DNA from 2 places in the Priestia sp. YIM B13491 genome. Region 2 is predicted to be linked to the other one. Evidence: riboswitches for the same ligand, from Rfam matches in the RefSeq annotation. Region 2 holds a riboswitch; the other holds the start of a gene.
What was found. Region 2 has a riboswitch for FMN ahead of ribE (riboflavin synthase). Riboswitches for the same ligand answer to the same signal wherever they lie in the genome.
Positions count from the first base shown of each region.

Region 1: linked by a shared signal. The riboswitch ahead of ACFX4E_RS02690 (ECF transporter S component) and the one ahead of ribE (riboflavin synthase) in region 2 are both predicted to bind FMN.

Region 1 is NZ_JBHZOR010000001.1:516,647-526,952, reverse strand. Features, by position in the region: gene ACFX4E_RS02715 (DUF2663 family protein) at 1-421, opposite strand, end outside; gene ACFX4E_RS02710 (CPBP family intramembrane glutamic endopeptidase) at 512-1,117, opposite strand; gene ACFX4E_RS02705 (RecQ family ATP-dependent DNA helicase) at 1,117-2,634, opposite strand; gene ACFX4E_RS02700 (YpbB family protein) at 2,658-3,707, opposite strand; gene ACFX4E_RS02695 (ferredoxin) at 3,965-4,213, shown strand; gene ACFX4E_RS02690 (ECF transporter S component) at 4,292-4,867, opposite strand; FMN riboswitch at 5,022-5,164, opposite strand; gene serA (phosphoglycerate dehydrogenase) at 5,464-7,038, shown strand; gene ACFX4E_RS02680 (peptidoglycan DD-metalloendopeptidase family protein) at 7,072-7,761, opposite strand; gene ACFX4E_RS02675 (ATP-binding protein) at 7,931-9,703, opposite strand; gene ACFX4E_RS02670 (response regulator transcription factor) at 9,703-10,306, opposite strand, start outside.
Region 2 is NZ_JBHZOR010000002.1:216,944-227,249, reverse strand. Features, by position in the region: gene ACFX4E_RS07350 (YkvI family membrane protein) at 324-1,358, shown strand; FMN riboswitch at 1,466-1,616, shown strand; gene ribE (riboflavin synthase) at 1,895-2,554, shown strand; gene ACFX4E_RS07340 (bifunctional 3,4-dihydroxy-2-butanone-4-phosphate synthase/GTP cyclohydrolase II) at 2,571-3,764, shown strand; gene ribH (6,7-dimethyl-8-ribityllumazine synthase) at 3,856-4,326, shown strand; gene ACFX4E_RS07330 (hypothetical protein) at 4,769-5,641, shown strand; gene glcT (glucose PTS transporter transcription antiterminator GlcT) at 5,773-6,621, shown strand; gene ptsG (glucose-specific PTS transporter subunit IIBC) at 6,892-8,946, shown strand; gene ACFX4E_RS07315 (phosphocarrier protein HPr) at 8,965-9,231, shown strand; gene ptsP (phosphoenolpyruvate--protein phosphotransferase) at 9,231-10,306, shown strand, end outside.

The DNA of each region.
Region 1 (10,306 bases), on a different contig from region 2:
AGGTTGACTGCATCCAGCGGAACGTTTCTTTTCGGTGCTCCCATGTTTCAGGCGTCGCCCATAGCTCTTTGCTTCTTTTAATAATCTCACAGCGCAAATCTTGGAAAGTCTTTTCTGCTTTCTCGCTTTTTTTCTGCAGCTGTACAGTATAAAAGTAAAGTGAGACGGTAAGCAATAGAAACATCAAATGTCCCATGTTGCCTAACAAAAATGAAAAAAACTCGCTAAACGTCGTAAAAAAATCGCCTTGAAATAGGAAAAAAAAGTAGCTAATAACAGCCGTTACACTGGCTAAAAACAAAAGCTTCCATTTTTTCTCTTTAGCTTTCAGCTTATTGACTGTCTCTTTTCTTTTAATAACGCTCGCTAATATATATTGAAGTGTTTCATCGCTTTCAAAGTCTATCACTTTGTTTTCCATCATTCCACCCCCTCGTATGCTAGTACAACATATGAGGGAACATAAAAGATTATGTGGATAGCACTGAAAATAATGCCTGTTTCCTTAACTTTACTGAATTAGTTCTTCTGGCTGTGCAGATTCCCCTTTTGATTTTCGTATCTGCAGGCCCAATAAAAAATCAATGAGAAAATGAGCAAAAATCGTGACATACAAATTTTCAGTCCACCAAAAAAGCAACCCTATTAAAAAGCTTAAAAACACAACCGAAATAAAAAGAAACCACTTTTTTAAATATCGAATGTGAACGAGTGCAAATACAATACTCGCCCAAAAGAGGCCAAACTGAACTTGTATAACCCCTCGAAATAATATTTCTTCTGAACATGCAACGATTAGGCAAATAAGGATCAGATGAGGAACAGAACGATTAGCAAATAAACGTTCATTGATCCCTCCGTCATCGTATAAATGCTCAGGTACGCATTTCATTAGAAGTATATCTCCTCCTACTACCAAGAGAGCTGTTCCTCCCCCGTACAATAAAATAGAAGACCAATCCAGCTGAAAAAACTGCAAAAAGGAATTCCATGAATCGAATGTGAAAAAACCGATGCCTAAAGCAATGAAGCAGATGAGCAGCTGTGTTACATATAAATTTTTAACTAGCTCTGCATCTGTCATGGATGAAATAAGCTCTTGCTGTGATTTTGCCATTATATCTCTCCTTGACGAAGCAAACGAGCTAATTCTAATTCCCAGCCTTGAAATGTCCATTGCTCCTGCTCACCATTTGTTTCTTTATAGTTTTCTAAATCCAGGCCGCAGCAATCGCAACAGTTCTCAAGCTCTGATTTTCCCGTTTCATCGAAATAGCCAAGCAGCACGTGACGACGGCATTCTTTTGTCTCAATAAACCCCTTCATCGCACGATACTTGTCATGTTTGTTTCGAAGACGTTTATTTACAGCTGCAACAATCGTTTCATGCAGCGATTCAGGAATTTTCCAGGGTTCAACATGTTCATTTTTCACTACATTTTCTCTGTACAAATAATAACGAATAAATCGCCAATGTGTTTCTTGAACACCCACTGTATAAAGAAAGTGAGACTCTACTTGTTTTAAAGGAATGGCCTGATCATGGTTTCGTAAATACGACAAGCAGTATAAGATGCTATCTGAAGAAGGAAGCTCAATTTCAAGTAAAGAATGAGCAAAATCATCGTCTCCTTCAGCATAAAGCAAGATCGCAATACTGTTTCGCTGATCGCGTCCACTTCTTCCAATTTCCTGTACATATGCTTCTAGCTGCGTAGGTGTATGAAAATGAATAACAAACCGAACATTCGATTTGTTAACCCCCATTCCAAATGCACTTGTGCAGCAAATGATATCAAGCTGATTTTCTAAAAATTGCTGTTGAACAAGCATTCTTTCATTCGGTTCCATTCCTCCGTGGTAATACTGCACTCGCTGTATCCCATTTTCCTTTAGAAGCTGTGTTAATGCTTCTGTCCAAGATCGGCTGGAACAATAGATAATTCCCGGACCTTGCAGTTCACTAACGTACATCAGTAACTTCTCTTTTTTTTCTTCAATACTTGCAACAAAATCAACTTTCATCGCAATATTACTTCGATTCATGGAATAGATGTGCTCGTTGACAGCAGGAAGCGATAAGTAGCGCTTAATATCTTCCACTACTTCCCTAGTCGCAGTTCCCGTTAGTGCCAGACATAGCGGACTGCCAAGTTCCTTCCATATATCTCCTAGCTGTAGATAATCTAAACGAAAATCATGTCCCCACTGAGAAATACAGTGCGCCTCGTCCACAACGAAAAGCCCTACCTTTGCCTGCTTTAATGCTTCTACTACAAAACCATTTTGCAAAATTTCAGGAGATGCATAAATAAAACGATAAAAAGCTAAATTTTTTAGCGCTCGTTGTTTTTCTTCTTGTTGTAGGAAACTATTTAAGGCAATAACTCTCTTTTCTCCGCTTGCCTTTAGTTGTTGAACTTGATCTTCCATCAGTGAAATTAAAGGAGATACAATCAGCACCGGTCGGTTCAACAGATAAGCTGGGAGCTGATAGCACAATGATTTCCCTGTTCCTGTAGGAAGAACCGCTAACACATTATGACCTGTTAAAATATCTTGAATAATCTCTTTTTGTCCTAGTCGAAATTGGCTATAGCCGAATTGTTTCTGTAGAAGTTGTTCTATCTTCACATCAAACACCACTTTTTTTAGTATCAGGTAAAATGTTTTGCTAATACGAGACGAATCTGAAAATAGGTAACGTCGTCTTTTACTTCTTCTTTTATCACCTTTAATTTATTTGTCCGCAAACCTTCAAAGGCTGCGATAATTTTTTCCTGCTGCTTAGGAGATACGTATGCATCGATTGAAAAAGATGGAACAAATAGAGCTAATTCTGCAATATGATCTTCAATGGTACTTTCTTTTAAACGCCTTATATAAGCAATTTCTTCAAGTGTCTTGCCTTTTTGAAGCCAGCTATACGTTTTTAACGTCGAGCTTGTCAAAGGCAATTCTAAATATAGATCACGTAAAAAAGAAGAAAGTACATGAAAGCGTTCATTATTTTTACTCACTTTTTCAATGATATGGTGAATAACCCCTAACAGTTGAATATGAACATAATGCTCATCGAGTTCATATTGATATGCTAACTGATTTTTTGTAAAGCCTACTCTTTGGTATCCAGTCAGCTGCAAAACAAAAAGAGACGCGTCCCGTTCCGTACAACCTTTCAAGCACGTTCGGAGCTCTTCGAATAGCTCGGCGGCTAACTCTTGACGCGTTTGCTTTTGAGACATAATATACGTTTTGACCCATTGAATGACCTCAGGATTTTTGGAAATGGGTAAAAACCCTTTTTGAAAATACTGTAGGTTTGATAAGGTCTGAATGAACAAAGTGATTCTTGCTAAAAATAATTGAGTACTGCTTGCGAATTTCCATCCGTCTAAAGCTGGATGAAAGGGCCGAGCCTTCAGTTCATCTTCAAGGCGTGCTTGTCCCTTATCTGTCATCACATACTTTTGATTTTCAGTTTCTTCAATATACTGCTGTTCTTTTAAATATGCAACGCAGGTTTCAAAAGACCGTTTATCTAAGTAAACAAATGACTGAAAAAGAAACGAAATTCCAAAAATTTTTCCGTCTTGAATCGTTTGAGCTGACTTTTTACCTGTTAATAAATGATAAATACCATAGGCGGTTCGCTCACCTTTTAACTGTTTTATACAAAATAAAATGCTAACTTGAATATAATTCAAAGGTGTCAACTTCCTTTCTCATTCATTGTACCAAAAGTGACCAATAGCATGTGAGATAAAGGCTTTTCAGCTCTTTCCTTTATGTATCAAAACGTTTGGGTAAGTGAAGAAACCTTGATTTGATAAGCATTCTCAGTGACTTTTCTATTGAAAAGTTTTATAAATCATTTTACAATGAATAAGGAGAAATTTCACTCTTGATTCGCGAAGAGATTATATAATGAGAAATTTTCGAACACTTTACAGGAGGTCTTGTTATGCCAAAATATACAATTGTTGATAAAGATACTTGCATCGCATGCGGCGCTTGCGGAGCAGCAGCACCAGACATTTATGATTATGATGATGAAGGTATTGCATTCGTAACATTAGATGATAACCAAGGTGTAGTAGAAATTCCAGAAGATCTAGAAGATGATATGATGGATGCAATGGAAGGCTGCCCTACGGATTCAATTCGCGTAGCGGATGAAAAATTCGAAGGCGATGCTAATAAATTCGAATAAGTGTGGAGCAAACCTGTAGTGTACATGCTGCAGGTTTTTTTATATATAAAAATCGCTCTCCCCGGGAGAGCGATTGAATTAAACAGCAATGCGACGCGTGATCCATTGCTTCATTTTTGAAAACAATAAGACAAAGATAACCCCTGTTGCTGCTCCTTTTATTAAGTTAAACGGCAAAATACCTGCAACGATATATTGACGTGCTTGTTCACTAGACATTTCTGGCGATTGTAAGAAGATTGTATACGCTGGTAAGAAGACATAATAATTTAAGACAGCCATGAGTACCGTCATTACCACCGTACCCGTAACCAAACCTATCGTTACGCCTTTAGCCGTTTTAAATCGGTTGAACATGTATGATACAGGAAGAACGAACAGTAAACCAGCCACAAAGTTCGCCGCTTGACCAACTGGAACCCCTGTAGCACTTCCTTGAATTAAATAATTCAATAAATTTTTTATTCCTTCTACTATAACAGCAGCCATCGGTCCAAATACAAGTGCTGCTACGAGTGCAGGAATTTCGCTAAAATCAATTGTTAAAAACGGAGGTAATCCAGGAATTGGAAAATTAATCATCATTAAAATATAAGCAATACTACTTAACATTCCTAGTACAACCAGCTTTTGAGTTTTCTTACTTTGTTGCATCTTGCCTCTCTCCTTCTTTGTGATCCACTCTTCAAAGAAGAAAGGTTCAACTTTATATCCCCACGCAAAAACCTCCCAACAAATGATTCGTTGAGAGGAGACATGGCAGGCATATTTAATAAACGTTCATCACATTAGGTTTTGAACGCTGAACCTCCACCTTCTCCCATCCAGACTGTACTGTCGGCTTTGGAATTTCACCAAATCTGCTCGTATGTATTACATATAAGCTCGCGGGCTCAAAACAATTTGTTTTTTACCGCCGGTCGGGAATTTCACCCTGCCCCGAAGATAGACCAATATTTAATTATGAATTTATTATATGTTATCTCGAATTAAAAGTAAATAAAGAAGTTCTTTAATTCCTATTAAATTGATGTATTTTATAAACTTCATTACTGTTTTTATATGAAAAATAAGGAAATAAGTGCATAACCAACAGCATTATGACATATTTATAGTTTCAATTTTACGTTTATAATAGTGTATTTGATAACTAATCGTAAAGTTTGAAAAATATAATTGACAGAATTTTTTTAACATGGTAAATTATCAAATATTTGATGATAGTAAAATCCAAGGGAGATGTTCACGTCATGTATAATGTATTAGTAGCTGATTCAATTAGCAATGAAGGTCTTGCTCCACTGCTTGAAGCTCCTCATGTGAATCTTACGCGAAAAAAAGTTGAAGAAGTTGAGAATGATTTGCATACGTACGATGCGCTTTTAGTACGGAGTGCTACGACGGTTACAGAGGATTTGCTGGCAAAAATGCCGAATTTAAAAATTGTTGCCCGGGCTGGAGTAGGTGTCGATAATATTGATATTGAAGCCTCAACCAAACGAGGGGTTGTCGTTATTAATGCGCCGAACGGAAATACCATTTCAACGGCGGAACATACATTTGCTATGATGGCTAGCTTGTTTCGGCATATTCCCCAAGGTAATGCTTCAGTTAAAGCGCGCGAATGGAACCGCTCAGCATTTGTTGGAACAGAGCTTAATCGCAAACACCTGGGCATTATCGGATTTGGACGAATTGGCTCAGAGCTTGCCAAACGCGCAAAAGCCTTCAATATGAGCGTTCACGTTTACGATCCTTTTTTAACATCTTCCCGAGCTGAAAAGCTAGGCGTAGAACTATTATCCCTGGATGAATTACTAGCAGCAGCGGATGTTATTACCGTGCACACTCCGCTTACGAGAGAAACAAAGGGATTGCTCAATCATGACACATTAGCCAAAACAAAGAAGGGCGTGTTTTTATTAAACTGCGCACGCGGCGGGATCATTGATGAAAAAGCCTTAGTTCATTATTTAGAAATTGGCCATGTTCAAGGTGCAGCTATTGACGTATTTGAAGTTGAGCCGCCGATTGATAACCCTTTGTTACATTTTGATCAAGTTATTACAACTCCCCATTTAGGAGCTTCTACAAAAGAAGCCCAGCTTAACGTTGCTGAAGACGTGGCACATGACGTTTTGCGTTTTCTAGAAGGTAATCCTGTAAGCTCATCCATTAATTTACCGACGCTTTCTAAAGAAGTTTTTGAAAAAATTCAGCCGTTTACGAGCCTTACTAAACAAATGGGAGCTATTTTATCTCAATGCATGCGAGAACCTGTTCAGCATATCTCTATCTCCTACGGAGGTACAGTGACGGATTTGGAAACCACTTATATTACACGGAGCTTATTATCAGGCTTTTTAACTCATCGTATCGACTCACCTGTTAACGAAGTCAATGCTTCTATGATTGCCAAAGAACGAGGAATTACATTTGGTGAAAAAACATCGGAAGATACGCAAGGATATTCCAATATGATTGACGTTACCGTAACAGGCGAACAGCGTACATTTACCATTACGGGCACCTATATAGCCGGCTATGGACCTCGAATTGTTAATATTGATTCGTTTGATATTGATTTTTATCCGGAAGGACATCTTCTTTATATCCGTCACAGTGATCAGCCCGGAGTTATTGGAAATGTAGGGAAAGTACTTGGAGATTTACGTATTAACATTGCTACCATGCAAGTGGGCCGTAAGCAAAAAGGCGGAGAAGCCATTATGATGCTTACGTTTGATAAACTTTTAGATGATTCTGTCATTGCTTCGTTAAAACAAACAAGCGAAATTGTGACCATACAGCGTATTGAATTGTGACATTGAGAAAAAAGAGCCTGAGCGGCTCTTTTTTTATGGACTTATTTTTAATACTTGTCCTGCATTTAACATCGTATTTTCTAAATGATTCCACTTTTTTAGCTGATCCATATCTACTTCATATTTGACTGCGAGCTCAGATAATGTATCTCCTTGATGGATAAGAATACAGTTATCAGAAGTCTGATGTAACTGCTGAAAAACCGTGGCAGCTAAATCGCTTTTTACGTATGCCAATAGTTTTTGATTGTCCAATTTGGCAAGTGGGTTTACTGCATTGGTTTTATCCGGATTCCAACTTCCTTGATGAACTTCAAAATGCAAATGTGCACCTGAAGATCGCCCTGTATTGCCAACTCGTCCAATGTTTTGACCTGCGGCTACACGATTTCCTTCTGTAACAAAACGTTCCTCTAGATGAGCATAGACCGTTTCGTATCCATTTGTTTGTTTGATAAAAACAACCTGTCCGTATGTATTTGAATAATAAGAGCGGCTCACCACTCCTTTTGCAACAGCATACACCTGTGTACCAACAGGTGCTGCTATATCAATTCCAAAGTGTTTGGCGTGACGTGAACCAAATATATCAGTTAAGACTCCTTCAACCGGCCACTCCCACTGCTTCTCTTCTGCTTTTACCATTTGCCCGCCCAAAAATAAAAGACCTATACACAATCCCATTACTAATACAACCAATATTCTTCTTAACACGTCAATCATGAAGAAAGAACCTCCTATGTAGATCATTGCACACAAAACATACTATATGCCAATTCCTTCTCTTTTAGACTTGTTTATAGAAAAAATAAAGAGATGTGATTCAGTGGAGAATCACATCTCTTTGTTATTCTTATTATTTCAGCCGAACAAACTGTTATTTAGCATGTTTTTACTTTGGCAATTTGATAAAGAAAGTTGTTCCTTCATTTAATTCACTTTCAACCGCAATGATCCCTTGATGTGCCTCCACGATATTTTTGGCGATTGCAAGCCCAAGACCAGTTCCTGACTTCCCTCTCGTTCTGGCTTTATCCGCTTTATAAAATCGTTCAAATACAAATGGAAGATCTTCTTTCGGAATGCCTGCTCCTGTATCTTGAACAGAAAGATGGATTTCGGATTGACTTTTATCAAGATGCAGCTTTACTTCTCCGTAGTCATCCGTATGACGAATAGCATTATCAATTAAGTTTGTCAGCACTTGTTCCATACGGTCTGAATCAATCATCGCTTCAAATTCATCTTCTATTTTTCCATTAAGAGACAGTTTAATATGTTTTTCCTTAGCTAACCCTTGAAACTTACGCAAAACACGTTCTGTAAATTCAACCATTGCTACAGATTCTAAGTGAAGCTGCACATGTCCCGCTTCCATTCGCGCCAAATCTAAAAGTTCATTTACAAGCCGGCCCATACGGAGTGATTCATCATAAATCACCTGTGCAATTTCTTTCTTTTCTTCATCCGTACTTGCAATGTCGTCAATAATAGCTTCACTATAACCTTGAAGCATAGAAATAGGTGTACGCAATTCATGAGACACGTTTGCAATAAAATCTTTTCTCGATTTATCAAGTTTACGCTCTTCAGACATATCCCGTAGTACGGCTACAGCACCGCGAATTTTCGTTTGATTATAGAGCGGTGACATTAAAATGACCCACGTTTTCCCTTGAATTTTCAATTCTGCACTTCGCTCCGTTTCAGTCTCTACTACCGTTTGAAACAAATGGACAACGTTTGCTGGAAGCTCAGGCACCTGCTGATTGTTGACATCCTGCTCGTAATACCAAGTCTGAAGAAAATGCTCCGCTGGGGGATTGGTAATTAAAATCGATCCGTCTCTACTAAACGTAATAACACCGTCTGCCATACTGCTTAAAATACTTGAAAGCTGCTCTTTTTCCTGATTAAGCGCATTGAGGTTAAACTTTAACTGCCTGCCCATTTGATTAAAAGCAATCGCTAACTCTCCAATTTCATCGTGAGTTAAAATAGGTACTTTTGTATCAAAGTTGCCTTTTGTTACTTCAAATGCCGCCTGCCTCATTTTTCTAAGAGGCGCTGTAATTCGAGTGGATAAGAAAAAAGCAAAGATAGTAGTTAAAATAATAGCAATACCTGCAGCCAATAAAATGAACTTAGTCGTATATTGAGCGGGTTCTTCAATTTCAGAAAGAGATTGATACAAATAAACGCCGCCTGTCGGTTTGTTATCTTTCATTAAAGGTACACCGACAACAAACATTAAAGGTTCATCACTCGTGTCTTTCTTTGTGGTCATGTACATTTTTTCCCGTATTACTTTACCTTTTTCAACCACTTGATTTAGCTGATCGTTTTGTTTAACAATGGCCGAAATAGCTTTCTTATTTTCTTTATCAGGATGTGTGGAATGCCAATAAAAATCTTTGTCTTGAACAATAACTACACTTGCTTGGTCTGCAAGTTCACGAGCAATGGATAGTCCTAGTTTTTCATCGTCCGTTTCCTGCACAATGGTAGAGATTTTAGCAGCCGTTTTAGTTAAACGGTTTTCTGCATCTACAACATGATAATTTTCAAAAAACTGAAGCAATAAAATAGTCAAAATAAATAAAACAAGCGTGACGAGCAATAGGATAGTAAACCATAGTTTACCAACTACACTTCTCCAAAACATCAGTTATTTTCAACCTCAAATTTATACCCTACTCCCCATACGGTTACAATCATTTTCGCCGCTTGTGACGATACACGATTTAACTTTTCACGCAAACGCTTGACGTGCGTATCTACCGTACGAAGATCTCCAAAGAAATCATAATGCCATACTTCACGCAGCAGCTGCTCTCTGTCATATACTTTATCTGGCGTTTTTGCAAGGTAGCATAATAATTCATATTCTTTTGGAGTTAAGTTAACTTCTTTTCCGTCTGCTGTAACGCGATGTGCATCATTATCAATCGTTAAGTGATCAAAGACAATAAGATTTTTCACGCTCGTTTCTGGCTGAATAAACGTTGCTTGAGAAGAACGTCGAAGCAGTGCTTTTACGCGAAGAACCACTTCTCTTGGGCTAAATGGCTTAACGATATAATCATCTGTACCTACTTCAAATCCTTGGACTCTGTTTACTTCTTCCCCTTTAGCTGTAAGCATGATAATAGGAGTTGCTTTTTTCTCCCGAATTTGTTTACAAACCTCAATACCATCTATGCCGGGCATCATTAAATCTAATACAATCAAATCATAATCTATGTGTAACGCTTTTTCGATTGCTTCA
Region 2 (10,306 bases):
ATATTTTTTTAAATAGAAAGAATACTTATTTAATAATTTATCTGATTTTTAGAAATTATACAACAGTAAATTGTGAATTTCCAGCAAATATTGAGGAAAATTTAAAAGCTAAAGGGAAAATATCCGTATATTTTGTTTGGAAATGACTGTTATGTTAGGGGTTAAGGAGTTTTTTGTGAAAAATACAAAAAGAAAATGAAAAATAAAAAATAAACGAAAAGGCACAAGCGCTGGGATATGCGTAGATTTACACGTAAAAAGGCTCGTCTTTTTTTTACCGTTTCTACATATAGTGAACTATGAAGGGTAGAAGGGTGATGGGCATGAAAAGGTGGAAACTCACGCTGCAGGTTGCTGCTACGTATGTAGGCACTGTTGTAGGAGCCGGTTTTGCAACAGGCAAGGAAATCGTTCAATTTTTTACACAGTACGGGGAACTTGGAATGGTCGGGATTTTGGTCAGCGGCTTGTTTTTTATTTGGCTAGGTTCGAAAATGATGCTGCTTTCGCACGCAATTGGGGCTTCTTCTTATCAGCAGCTTAATACATATTTATTTGGTGATGTGCTTGGAAAAGCGGTAAACGGTGTAATGATTGTCATTTTATTTGGAGTAACTTCAGTCATGCTAGCGAGTACGGGAGCAATAGGAAAAGAACAGTTCGGGCTATGGCCTCCTGTTGGGATGATTTTTACAATTGTTTTAACTTATATATTTATCGCCAAAGGAATTAACGGTATTTTAATGGTTAATTCTCTTGTTGTGCCGATGATGCTTTCATTTGCTTTTATCATCTTTGTGCCAAATATCAGCTATTTCTCACTGATTCAAACGAAGCCGGATTTAACGCTCGTCACGCAGTGGAAGTGGGCGGTTAGTCCCTTTTTATATATTTCCCTAAATCTAGCTTTGGCTCAGGCTGTTTTAGTTCCATTAGGAAGCTCCGTGAAAGATAGGAGCGTGATTAAAAAAGGGGCCGTAATAGGAGGATGTGTACTTACGTTTATGCTTGTTTCTACTCATCTTGCCCTTTCCAATTTGCCTTATTCATTTCAACTTGATATTCCGATGAGTGCCGTTGTTAAAAATATCTCAGCGTGGGTGAATGTTTTATTTACGGTAGTTGTGTTAGGCGAGATTTTTACTACATTGATTGGAAATGTATTTGGAATCGCTAAGCAGATTCAGTCATTTCTTCCCCTGAATGACAAACAAGCTTTTGCATTTATTATCTTGGCTTGCTTTATTATTGGGCAATTCGGATATGCCCAGCTTCTTGAGTTTTTGTATCCGATATTTGGCTATATTGGACTAGCTTTTGTATGGATGCTATGTATTAAAAAAGAAAAAATAAGCTAAAAGCTGGATTTTAAAGAATAGATGTGAAAAAACGAAGTTAAATGATGTGACAAGTCGATTTTACTTTGCTATAATGTAAAACAAATAAGACTCTAGCAGTCGAATATATTATCCTTCGGGGTCGGGTGTAAGTCCCAACCGGCGGTGATAAAGCGTATGCTTTTAAGCCCGTGACCCGTTTTCATACGATGTATGTTAGCGGTGGATCTAGTTAAAATCTAGAGCCGACAGTAAAAGTCTGGATGGGAGAAGGATCAGGAAGCACAGTTGTTTTTTTGTGTTGAATTAATAAGGGACACGCTTGCCTTTTTTAAAGCTACCCTTGTTTTTATACACAAAATATAACTGTTTATTTCGTATACAATTAGCGGAATTTTGCATAGATAAAACTGATTCAGCTCAGCCGACCCTTTGGACATTTGTTCAAGGGGCTTTTTTATTTTCAGTGGTTGGGGGAAAGATAAATATGAAAAAAAAGCAGCTGCTATTTCAAAACGGTATAAGAAGTTGGAATAGCGCCAAGGCAGGTGAAGAAAATGTTCACGGGTATCATTGAAGAAATTGGAAAAATAAAACGTATTCAAAAGGCCACAGAAGCAATTGTTCTTACGATTGATGCGAAGACCGTGTTAGAAGATGTGAACTTAGGGGACAGTATTTCAGTTAACGGCGTGTGTTTAACCGTAACGGCTTACTCTCAAAATGAATTTACGGTCGATGTCATGCCGGAGACGATTAAAGCAAGTACCCTTCAGCTTCTAACCGTTGGATCACGTGTTAACTTAGAGCGGGCGATGGCTGCAAATGGCCGGTTTGGAGGGCATTTCGTTAGCGGACACGTTGATGGAATTGGAACCATTGTAAGCAAAACACGCAAAGGAAATGCCTTTTATTATGAAATTCAAGTCGATCCTGAACTTCGTGAATTTATGATGTTAAAAGGATCTGTTTCCGTAGACGGAACAAGTCTTACTATTTTTGATGTCAGCAACCAATCATTTACTATTTCTCTTATTCCCCATACGGTGCTTCACACAGTCGTAGGAGACAAACAGCGAGGAGACAAAGTGAATATTGAATGCGATATGTTAGCTAAATATATGCATCAGATGATGACAAATAAGTCAACTCCTGGCGCCTCGAATCGTTCAGGTAACATGAAGGATTTATTGCAGCAGCATGGTTTTACAAATTAACAGTGAGGTGAAAGAGATGTTTCATAAAGTAGAAGAAGCCATTGAAGAGTTAAAAAAGGGAAAAGTGGTTATTGTATGCGATGATGAAGATCGAGAAAACGAAGGAGATTTTATTGCATTAGCCGAAAAAACGACGCCTGAGGTTATTAACTTTATGGCTACTCATGGAAGAGGATTAATTTGTACACCTGTTAATGAAGAAATTGCACATAAATTGAATCTTCACCCGATGGTAGCGAACAATACGGATGTACATGGAACAGCATTTACAGTAAGTATTGATCATATTTCAAGTACAACAGGTATCAGTGCATACGAACGCTCTGCTACCGTTATGGCTCTTGTGAATGAAGCGACGGTACCAAGTGATTTTCAACGCCCAGGACATATTTTCCCATTGATTGCAAAAGACGGGGGCGTTCTCCAGCGTGCAGGTCATACAGAGGCTGCTGTTGATTTAGCAGTATTAGCAGGAGGAAAGCCTGCGGGTGTTATTTGTGAAATTATGAATGAAGATGGAACAATGGCACGCGTACCGGATTTAACAAAAATTGCAGAGCAATTTGATTTAAAAATGATTACAATAAAAGATTTGATTGCCTACCGCCGCAAACATGACCAGCTTATTAGCCGTGAAGTAGAAGTGAGCTTACCTACGGCATTTGGTGAGTTTAAAGCTGTAGGATATACAAATAAACTTGATAATAAAGAACATGTGGCTCTTATCAAAGGTGATATTGATCATAATAGCCCCGTTCTCGTTCGCGTTCACTCTGAGTGTTTGACTGGAGATGTGTTTGGTTCTGAACGCTGCGACTGCGGTCCTCAGCTTCACGCAGCTCTTACGCAAATTGAAGAAGAAGGACGCGGCATTCTGCTGTATATGCGTCAAGAGGGCAGAGGGATTGGCTTATTAAATAAGCTAAGAGCATATAAGCTGCAGGAAGAAGGATACGATACCGTAGAAGCGAATGAAAAACTCGGGTTTGCTGCAGATTTACGAGAGTATGGAATCGGTGCTCAAATCTTAAAAGACCTTGGAGTCAAACAAATGAAGCTTTTAACGAATAACCCTCGTAAAATTACCGGGCTAAAAGGCTACGACCTTGAAGTGGTCGAGCGAGTACCTCTTCAAATGCCGGCAGTGGATGCCAATAAAAAATACTTAGATACAAAAGCTAAAAAATTAGGTCATTTATTACATTTATAATTTTACACTTTTTTTCGTTATAACAAGTGAAGCTAATTCATGAAAAGAAATGTAAATAACTATATATTAATACTAGCAGGAGGAACAAAAGATGAATCATTTATATGAAGGAAATTTAGTAGGCACAGGATTAAAAATTGGAATCGTGGTAGGGCGTTTTAATGAATTTATTACAGGCCGTTTACTTAGTGGAGCAGAAGATGCGCTCAAACGTCACGGCGTAGCTGATGAAGACGTAGACGTGGCTTGGGTGCCGGGCGCTTATGAAATCCCATTAATCGCCAAAAAATTAGCTGAATCTAAAAAATATGATGCAGTGATTACGCTAGGAACCGTTATTCGAGGAGCTACTCCACACTTTGATTTTGTATGTAATGAAGTAGCAAAAGGCGTTGCATCTCAAAGCTTACAAACAGGCGTGCCAATTATCTTTGGTGTATTAACGACTGAAACAATTGAGCAAGCAATTGAACGTGCAGGAACAAAAGCAGGAAATAAAGGATGGGAAGCTGCAGCATCAGCTATCGAAATGGCTAACCTTTCAAAAATGATTGAAGGATAATAGATACGATTTCAGTTTTTATAAGCTGAAGAGTTAAAAGAGGCTGAAACAAAAGTATGTTAGTTAAAGAAAGATCCGAACGATGAATCGTTCGGATTTTTTCATTGGTAGGGTGAACGCAGGTTTCGTGTATGTAGTGGCTTCTAGCTGTAGATTAAAGGGTCAGGCGAAGACTTCTGCGGGAAAAGCGGAAGAAGTGTGACCCTGCAGAAGCGGAGGAGGCGAGGAGGCTTCGCGGCCGCCTGTGGAAAGCGAAGTCTTGCTCGGAAATCAACTGCAGTGTAAAAAGCGATCCATACTATCTTATGTATCCCGTTTGTTCGTCTTTAGATTGGATTGATGTAGTTATGTCTCAAGCTCTTTTAAATAGAAGCTAGCTATGTATAATTTGGCTAAAACGTCTTACTCTAAGTAATAATTAGGTCGTAAAAGGGAGACGTCTATGCCTCATTATACTGCTTTTTTTGCATTGATTATTATCAGCACAGCCGTTTTGCTTACAGTATTCATACGTAAAAAAGATAAAAAGCTAGTCGTTTTGCTTTTTTTTATCATTGGAATGGCTTATATACTAGAATATGTTGTATTTGTGTTGTTTGAAAGTTACGATTACGATCCCGATTTTATGACCAATGAATATTTTGATAATTTGTTCGGGTCCTTAACTTCTCAAGCGTTTGCTTTTCCAATCATGGCTATGGTGGTAGCTGCTTATCAATTGAAATTTCGCTATATTTTAATTACTTCAGCTATGTTTATGGGGATTGAAGAATTATTTTTACACTGGGATATTTATACACATCACTGGTGGAAAACAGTCTATACAGGCGCTTTAATGACTATAGGCTTTAGCATTTCAAAGATTTGGTATGTATGGCTAACAGAACGGTATATGACATTTGTGCATTACGCTACATTTTTTCTCGGGATGCTCGCCATTACTTCTACTATTATGTTTATGCTGTTAGCATATTTTCATAATAATTGGTTTTATACAGGATGGTTTGCGTCGGCTACTCATGATTCCGTAAATGCAACGATGATTTACGTTTGTGTTGTTACGGTTCTCCTCGTTTGGAGTGTAGCCAAAGAATTTTTTGTTGGAGCTGCAATGATTATAGCGGGGCTGCGTATAGTAGATATTTTACTGATTCACTATGGGGTTTTGCTGGTATCTATTACCACTTCACTTGTTCTTTTTACGCTTCTACAAGCGGGTGCATTCATTCTGAGCGTTATGCTTCAAAACTTTATCATGAAAAATTGTTATGGGACAAGCAAAAAAGACGTTGCGTTTCCAGCGAAGAACTACTAAGATAATACGTAACTCAAATAGTTTAGTTCAATAATATTTGAAACAAAGAAAAATGAATTGACGGTTATGCGTATTATTTGTAAGATAGGAAAGCAAATAATAGAAAGCCGAAACAGGGGAGTGAAGGATTCGTGAAAGAGTCCTTTTTTGTAGAAAAGGTACTTAATAATAATGTATTAATTGCTAAACACCTTACCTATGATGAAGTTGTGCTAATTGGGAAAGGAATAGGGTTTAATAAGAAAAAAGGCGATGAAATCGATGCAAAAGCCGTGGAGAAAATGTTTTTGTTAAAGAGTGAAGAAGAGCAAGAACAATACAAGCAGCTTTTAACGCAAGTGGATGAAGACGTGATTGAAATGATGAATGATATTGTAACGCACATTCAAAAGCGTGTTAACATTCCTTTGAATGAGCACATACACATTTCATTAACGGATCATATCGCGTTTGCGATAAAACGTTTTCAGCAGGGAATGGGGCTTAAAAATCCATTTTTACTTGAAACAAAAGCTTTATATCCAGAGGAATATACGATCGCATCTGAAGTGGTAGAAATTATTAGTCGCAAAATAGGCGTGCAGCTTCCAGTAGGAGAGATTGGTTTTATTGCGCTTCATATCCACAGTGCGCTGACTGAAAAAAACCTCCTGGAAGTGAATCAAGACTCGCAGCTTATTCAAACGATTATTAATGTGATTGAAGAATCGCTTCATCTGCGGGTAGACAAAGAATCTGTGCACTATATGAGATTGATTCGTCATTTGCATTTTGCGATTGATCGAGTAAAAACAGGAGAAAAAATAGAAGAGCCAAAAAAAATTGCTTTGCTATTGAAAGAAGAATATCCCCTGTGTTACAATGTGTCTTGGAAAGTGATAAAAGTAATGCAGCAAGCGTTACATTTACCTGTGTATGAAGCAGAAGCCGTTTACTTAACGATGCATCTGCAGCGACTTATAACAAAAACGGATTTATAAAATCATTTCAATACGTGTTACTGATACGATCAGGCATGAGTGAGAAATGAAGCGATGTGTAATTGGATGAGTGTATCCATTTATCGTTTCTTTTTCCTCATGCCTTTTTTTGTTATAAGAAAGCGCAATCATTGAAGGCTTCGCCTCAGGATACCAGGAGATGTAATAAGTTTTCTAGTTAAAGAAAGCGTTTTATGAAAGCGCGTTAATGATTCACGTATCAAATAAATAGCTTGTTGCACACTAAATATATAAAAGGAGGTAAGCGCCATGTTTAAAAAACTTTTTGGAGTATTACAAAAAGTCGGAAAAGCGCTTATGTTACCGGTTGCGATTTTACCGGCAGCAGGGATTTTACTTGGAGTAGGGACAGCGCTTCAAAACCCTACATTGTTGGATGCAGTACCGGCACTTGGTGCAGACTGGGTTCAATTGGTTTCAAATGTTTTGTCGCAAGCGGGTCAAATTGTATTTGACAACTTATCGCTATTGTTTGCCGTTGGTGTTGCCGTTGGTTTAGCTGGTGGTGACGGTGTAGCAGGTATTGCTGCAATCGTAGGCTACTTGATTATGAACAAAACGATGAGCACAATCTTAGTTGCTACAGGACAACTAGATCCTGACAAAATGGGTGCCAATCCAGCTTACACTAGCATCTTAGGAATTCCTACGTTAGCTACAGGTGTATTCGGGGGTATCATAGTAGGTATTTTAGCTTCATCCATGTATAATCGTTATTTCAATATTGAATTACCATCTTATTTAGGGTTCTTTGCAGGAAAACGATTTGTACCAATCATTACTGGGGTATTTTCAATTGTTTTAGGTGTTATTATGATTTTCATTTGGCCGCCAATTCAAAGCGGATTAAATGCTTTCTCTACTAACATGATTGATGCAAACCCAACTTTATCAGCGTTTGTATTTGGATTGATTGAACGTTCATTAATTCCATTTGGACTTCATCACATCTTCTACTCTCCGTTCTGGTTTGAGTTTGGTGATTACGTTAATAAAGCAGGTCAACATATTCACGGTGACCAAAAGATTTTCTTTGCTCAATTAGCAGATGGCGTGCCTTTAACAGCAGGAACATTCCAAGTTGGTAAATTCCCGTTCATGATGTTCGGATTGCCAGCAGCAGCTCTTGCGATTTATCACGAAGCTCGTCCTGAAAACAAAAAATATGTAGCTGGTATCATGGGTTCAGCTGCTTTAACATCTTTCTTAACGGGTATTACAGAGCCGCTTGAGTTCTCATTCTTATTCGTAGCACCAGTACTATTTGCAATTCACGCAGTATTTGCTGGTTTATCATTTATGGTTATGCAATTATTAAATGTTAAAATCGGTATGACATTCTCAGGTGGAGTTATCGATTACGTTCTATTTGGAGTTATGCAAAACCGTACAGCATGGTGGCTAGTTATTCCAGTAGGTTTAGTTCTAGCAGTTATTTACTACTTCGGTTTCCGCTTTGCAATCCGTAAATTTAACTTAAAAACACCGGGTCGTGAAGATAAAGAAGAAGGAGAAGAAGATGTAAAAGTAGAAGCAGCAGAGCTTCCAACAAATGTTTTAGCTGCACTTGGCGGTAAAGAAAACATTACACATTTAGATGCTTGTATTACGCGTTTGCGTGTATCCGTAGATGATGTAGGTAATGTTGATAAAAGCCGCTTGAAAAAACTTGGAGCAGCTGGTGTTCTTGAAGTTGGTAACAATATTCAAGCTATTTTCGGTCCGAAATCTGACACGTTAAAAGGTCAAATTCAGGACATTATGAATGGCAAAACACCGGTTGTCACAAAAGAAGAGACAAAAACAATTGAAAAACCTGTTGCAACATCTGAAGTAGGAAGCGATAATGGTAATGATATTGTTTCACCGATTGAGGGAGAATTGGTACCTTTATCGGAAGTACCAGATCAGGTATTTTCACAAAAACTAATGGGTGACGGTTTTGCGATTATTCCGAAAACAGGCACAGTAGTTGCACCAGTGGACGGAAAAATAGTAAACTTATTCCCGACGAAACATGCTTTAGGTATTGAATCAACGACTGGACGTGAAATTTTAATTCACGTTGGTATTGATACAGTTAATTTAAAAGGCGAAGGTTTTGAAGCTTTAGTTGCCCAAGGCGATGAAGTGAAAAAAGGACAGCCTCTATTGAAAATTGATTTAGACTTTGTAAAAGAAAATGCGCCATCGACGATTACGCCGATCATTTTCACGAATTTACAAGCTGATGAAAAAATTGATATCTTAAAGCAGGGCCAAGTTTCTCAACAAGAAGCAAATATTATTAACATTTCAAAGTAAAAAGGAGATTGATTTAACATGGCACAAAAAACATTTACAGTAACAGCAGACTCAGGAATTCACGCACGTCCAGCAACAACTTTAGTACAAGCAGCAAGCAAATTTGATTCTGATATCAACTTAGAATTCAACGGTAAAACTGTAAACTTAAAATCAATCATGGGCGTTATGTCTTTAGGTATTCAAAAAGGCGCTACAATCACTATCTCTGCAGAAGGTTCTGACGAAGCAGATGCACTTGCTGCTCTTGAAGATACAATGAGCAAAGAAGGATTAGGCGAATAATGACAAAGGAAATTCAAGGCATTGCCGCTTCTAGCGGCATTGCTATTGCTAAAGCATTTCGTCTAGAAAATCCAGAATTAACCGTTGAAAAAAAATCAGTAACTGAAGTTGAAGCAGAAGTAGCACGTCTAGAAGCTGCGCTAGAAAAGTCAAAATCAGAACTTGAAATTATTAGAGAGCACGCTCGTAAAGAACTTGGAGATGACAAAGCAGAAATCTTTGAAGCTCACTTATTAGTTCTAAGCGATCCTGAACTTATTAATCCAATTAAAGATAAAATTACAAATGAAAATGTAAACGCTGAACATGCACTTGATGAAGTAGCGGCAATGTTTATTAATATGTTTGAGTCAATGGACAATGAATATATGAAAGAACGTGCTGCTGATATCCGTGACGTAACAAAACGTGTATTAGCTCATCTTTTAGGTGTAAACGTTTCAAATCCAAGCTTAATCTCAGAAGAAGTTGTCATTATCGCAGAAGATTTAACGCCGTCTGATACAGCACAGTTAAATCGTAAGTTCGTAAAAGGATTTACAACAGATATTGGCGGACGTACTTCTCACTCAGCAATTATGGCGCGTTCAATGGAGATTCCAGCTGTTGTAGGTACAAAAACAGTTATGGAAGACATTCAAAACGGCGTATTAGTAATTGTTGATGGTTTAGATGGCGAAGTTATCGTTGATCCAAGCGAAGAAACAGTAAAAGCTTACGAGAAAAAAGCCGCTGAGTATGCAGAACAAAAAGCTGAGTGGGCTAAGCTTGTAAATGAAAAAACGGTTTCAGCTGATGATCATCACGTTGAACTTGCAGCTAACATTGGTACACCAGAAGATGTAAAAGGCGTATTAGAAAACGGCGGCGAAGGCGTTGGCCTTTATCGTACAGAATTCTTATATATGGGCCGCGAGGATCTTCCGACGGAAGAAGAGCAGTTTACTTCTTATAAAACAGTTCTTGAACGTATGGAAGGTAAACCAGTGGTTGTTCGTACTCTTGATATTGGTGGAGACAAAGAGCTTCCTTATTTAAATCTACCAAAAGAAATGAACCCATTCTTAGGATTCCG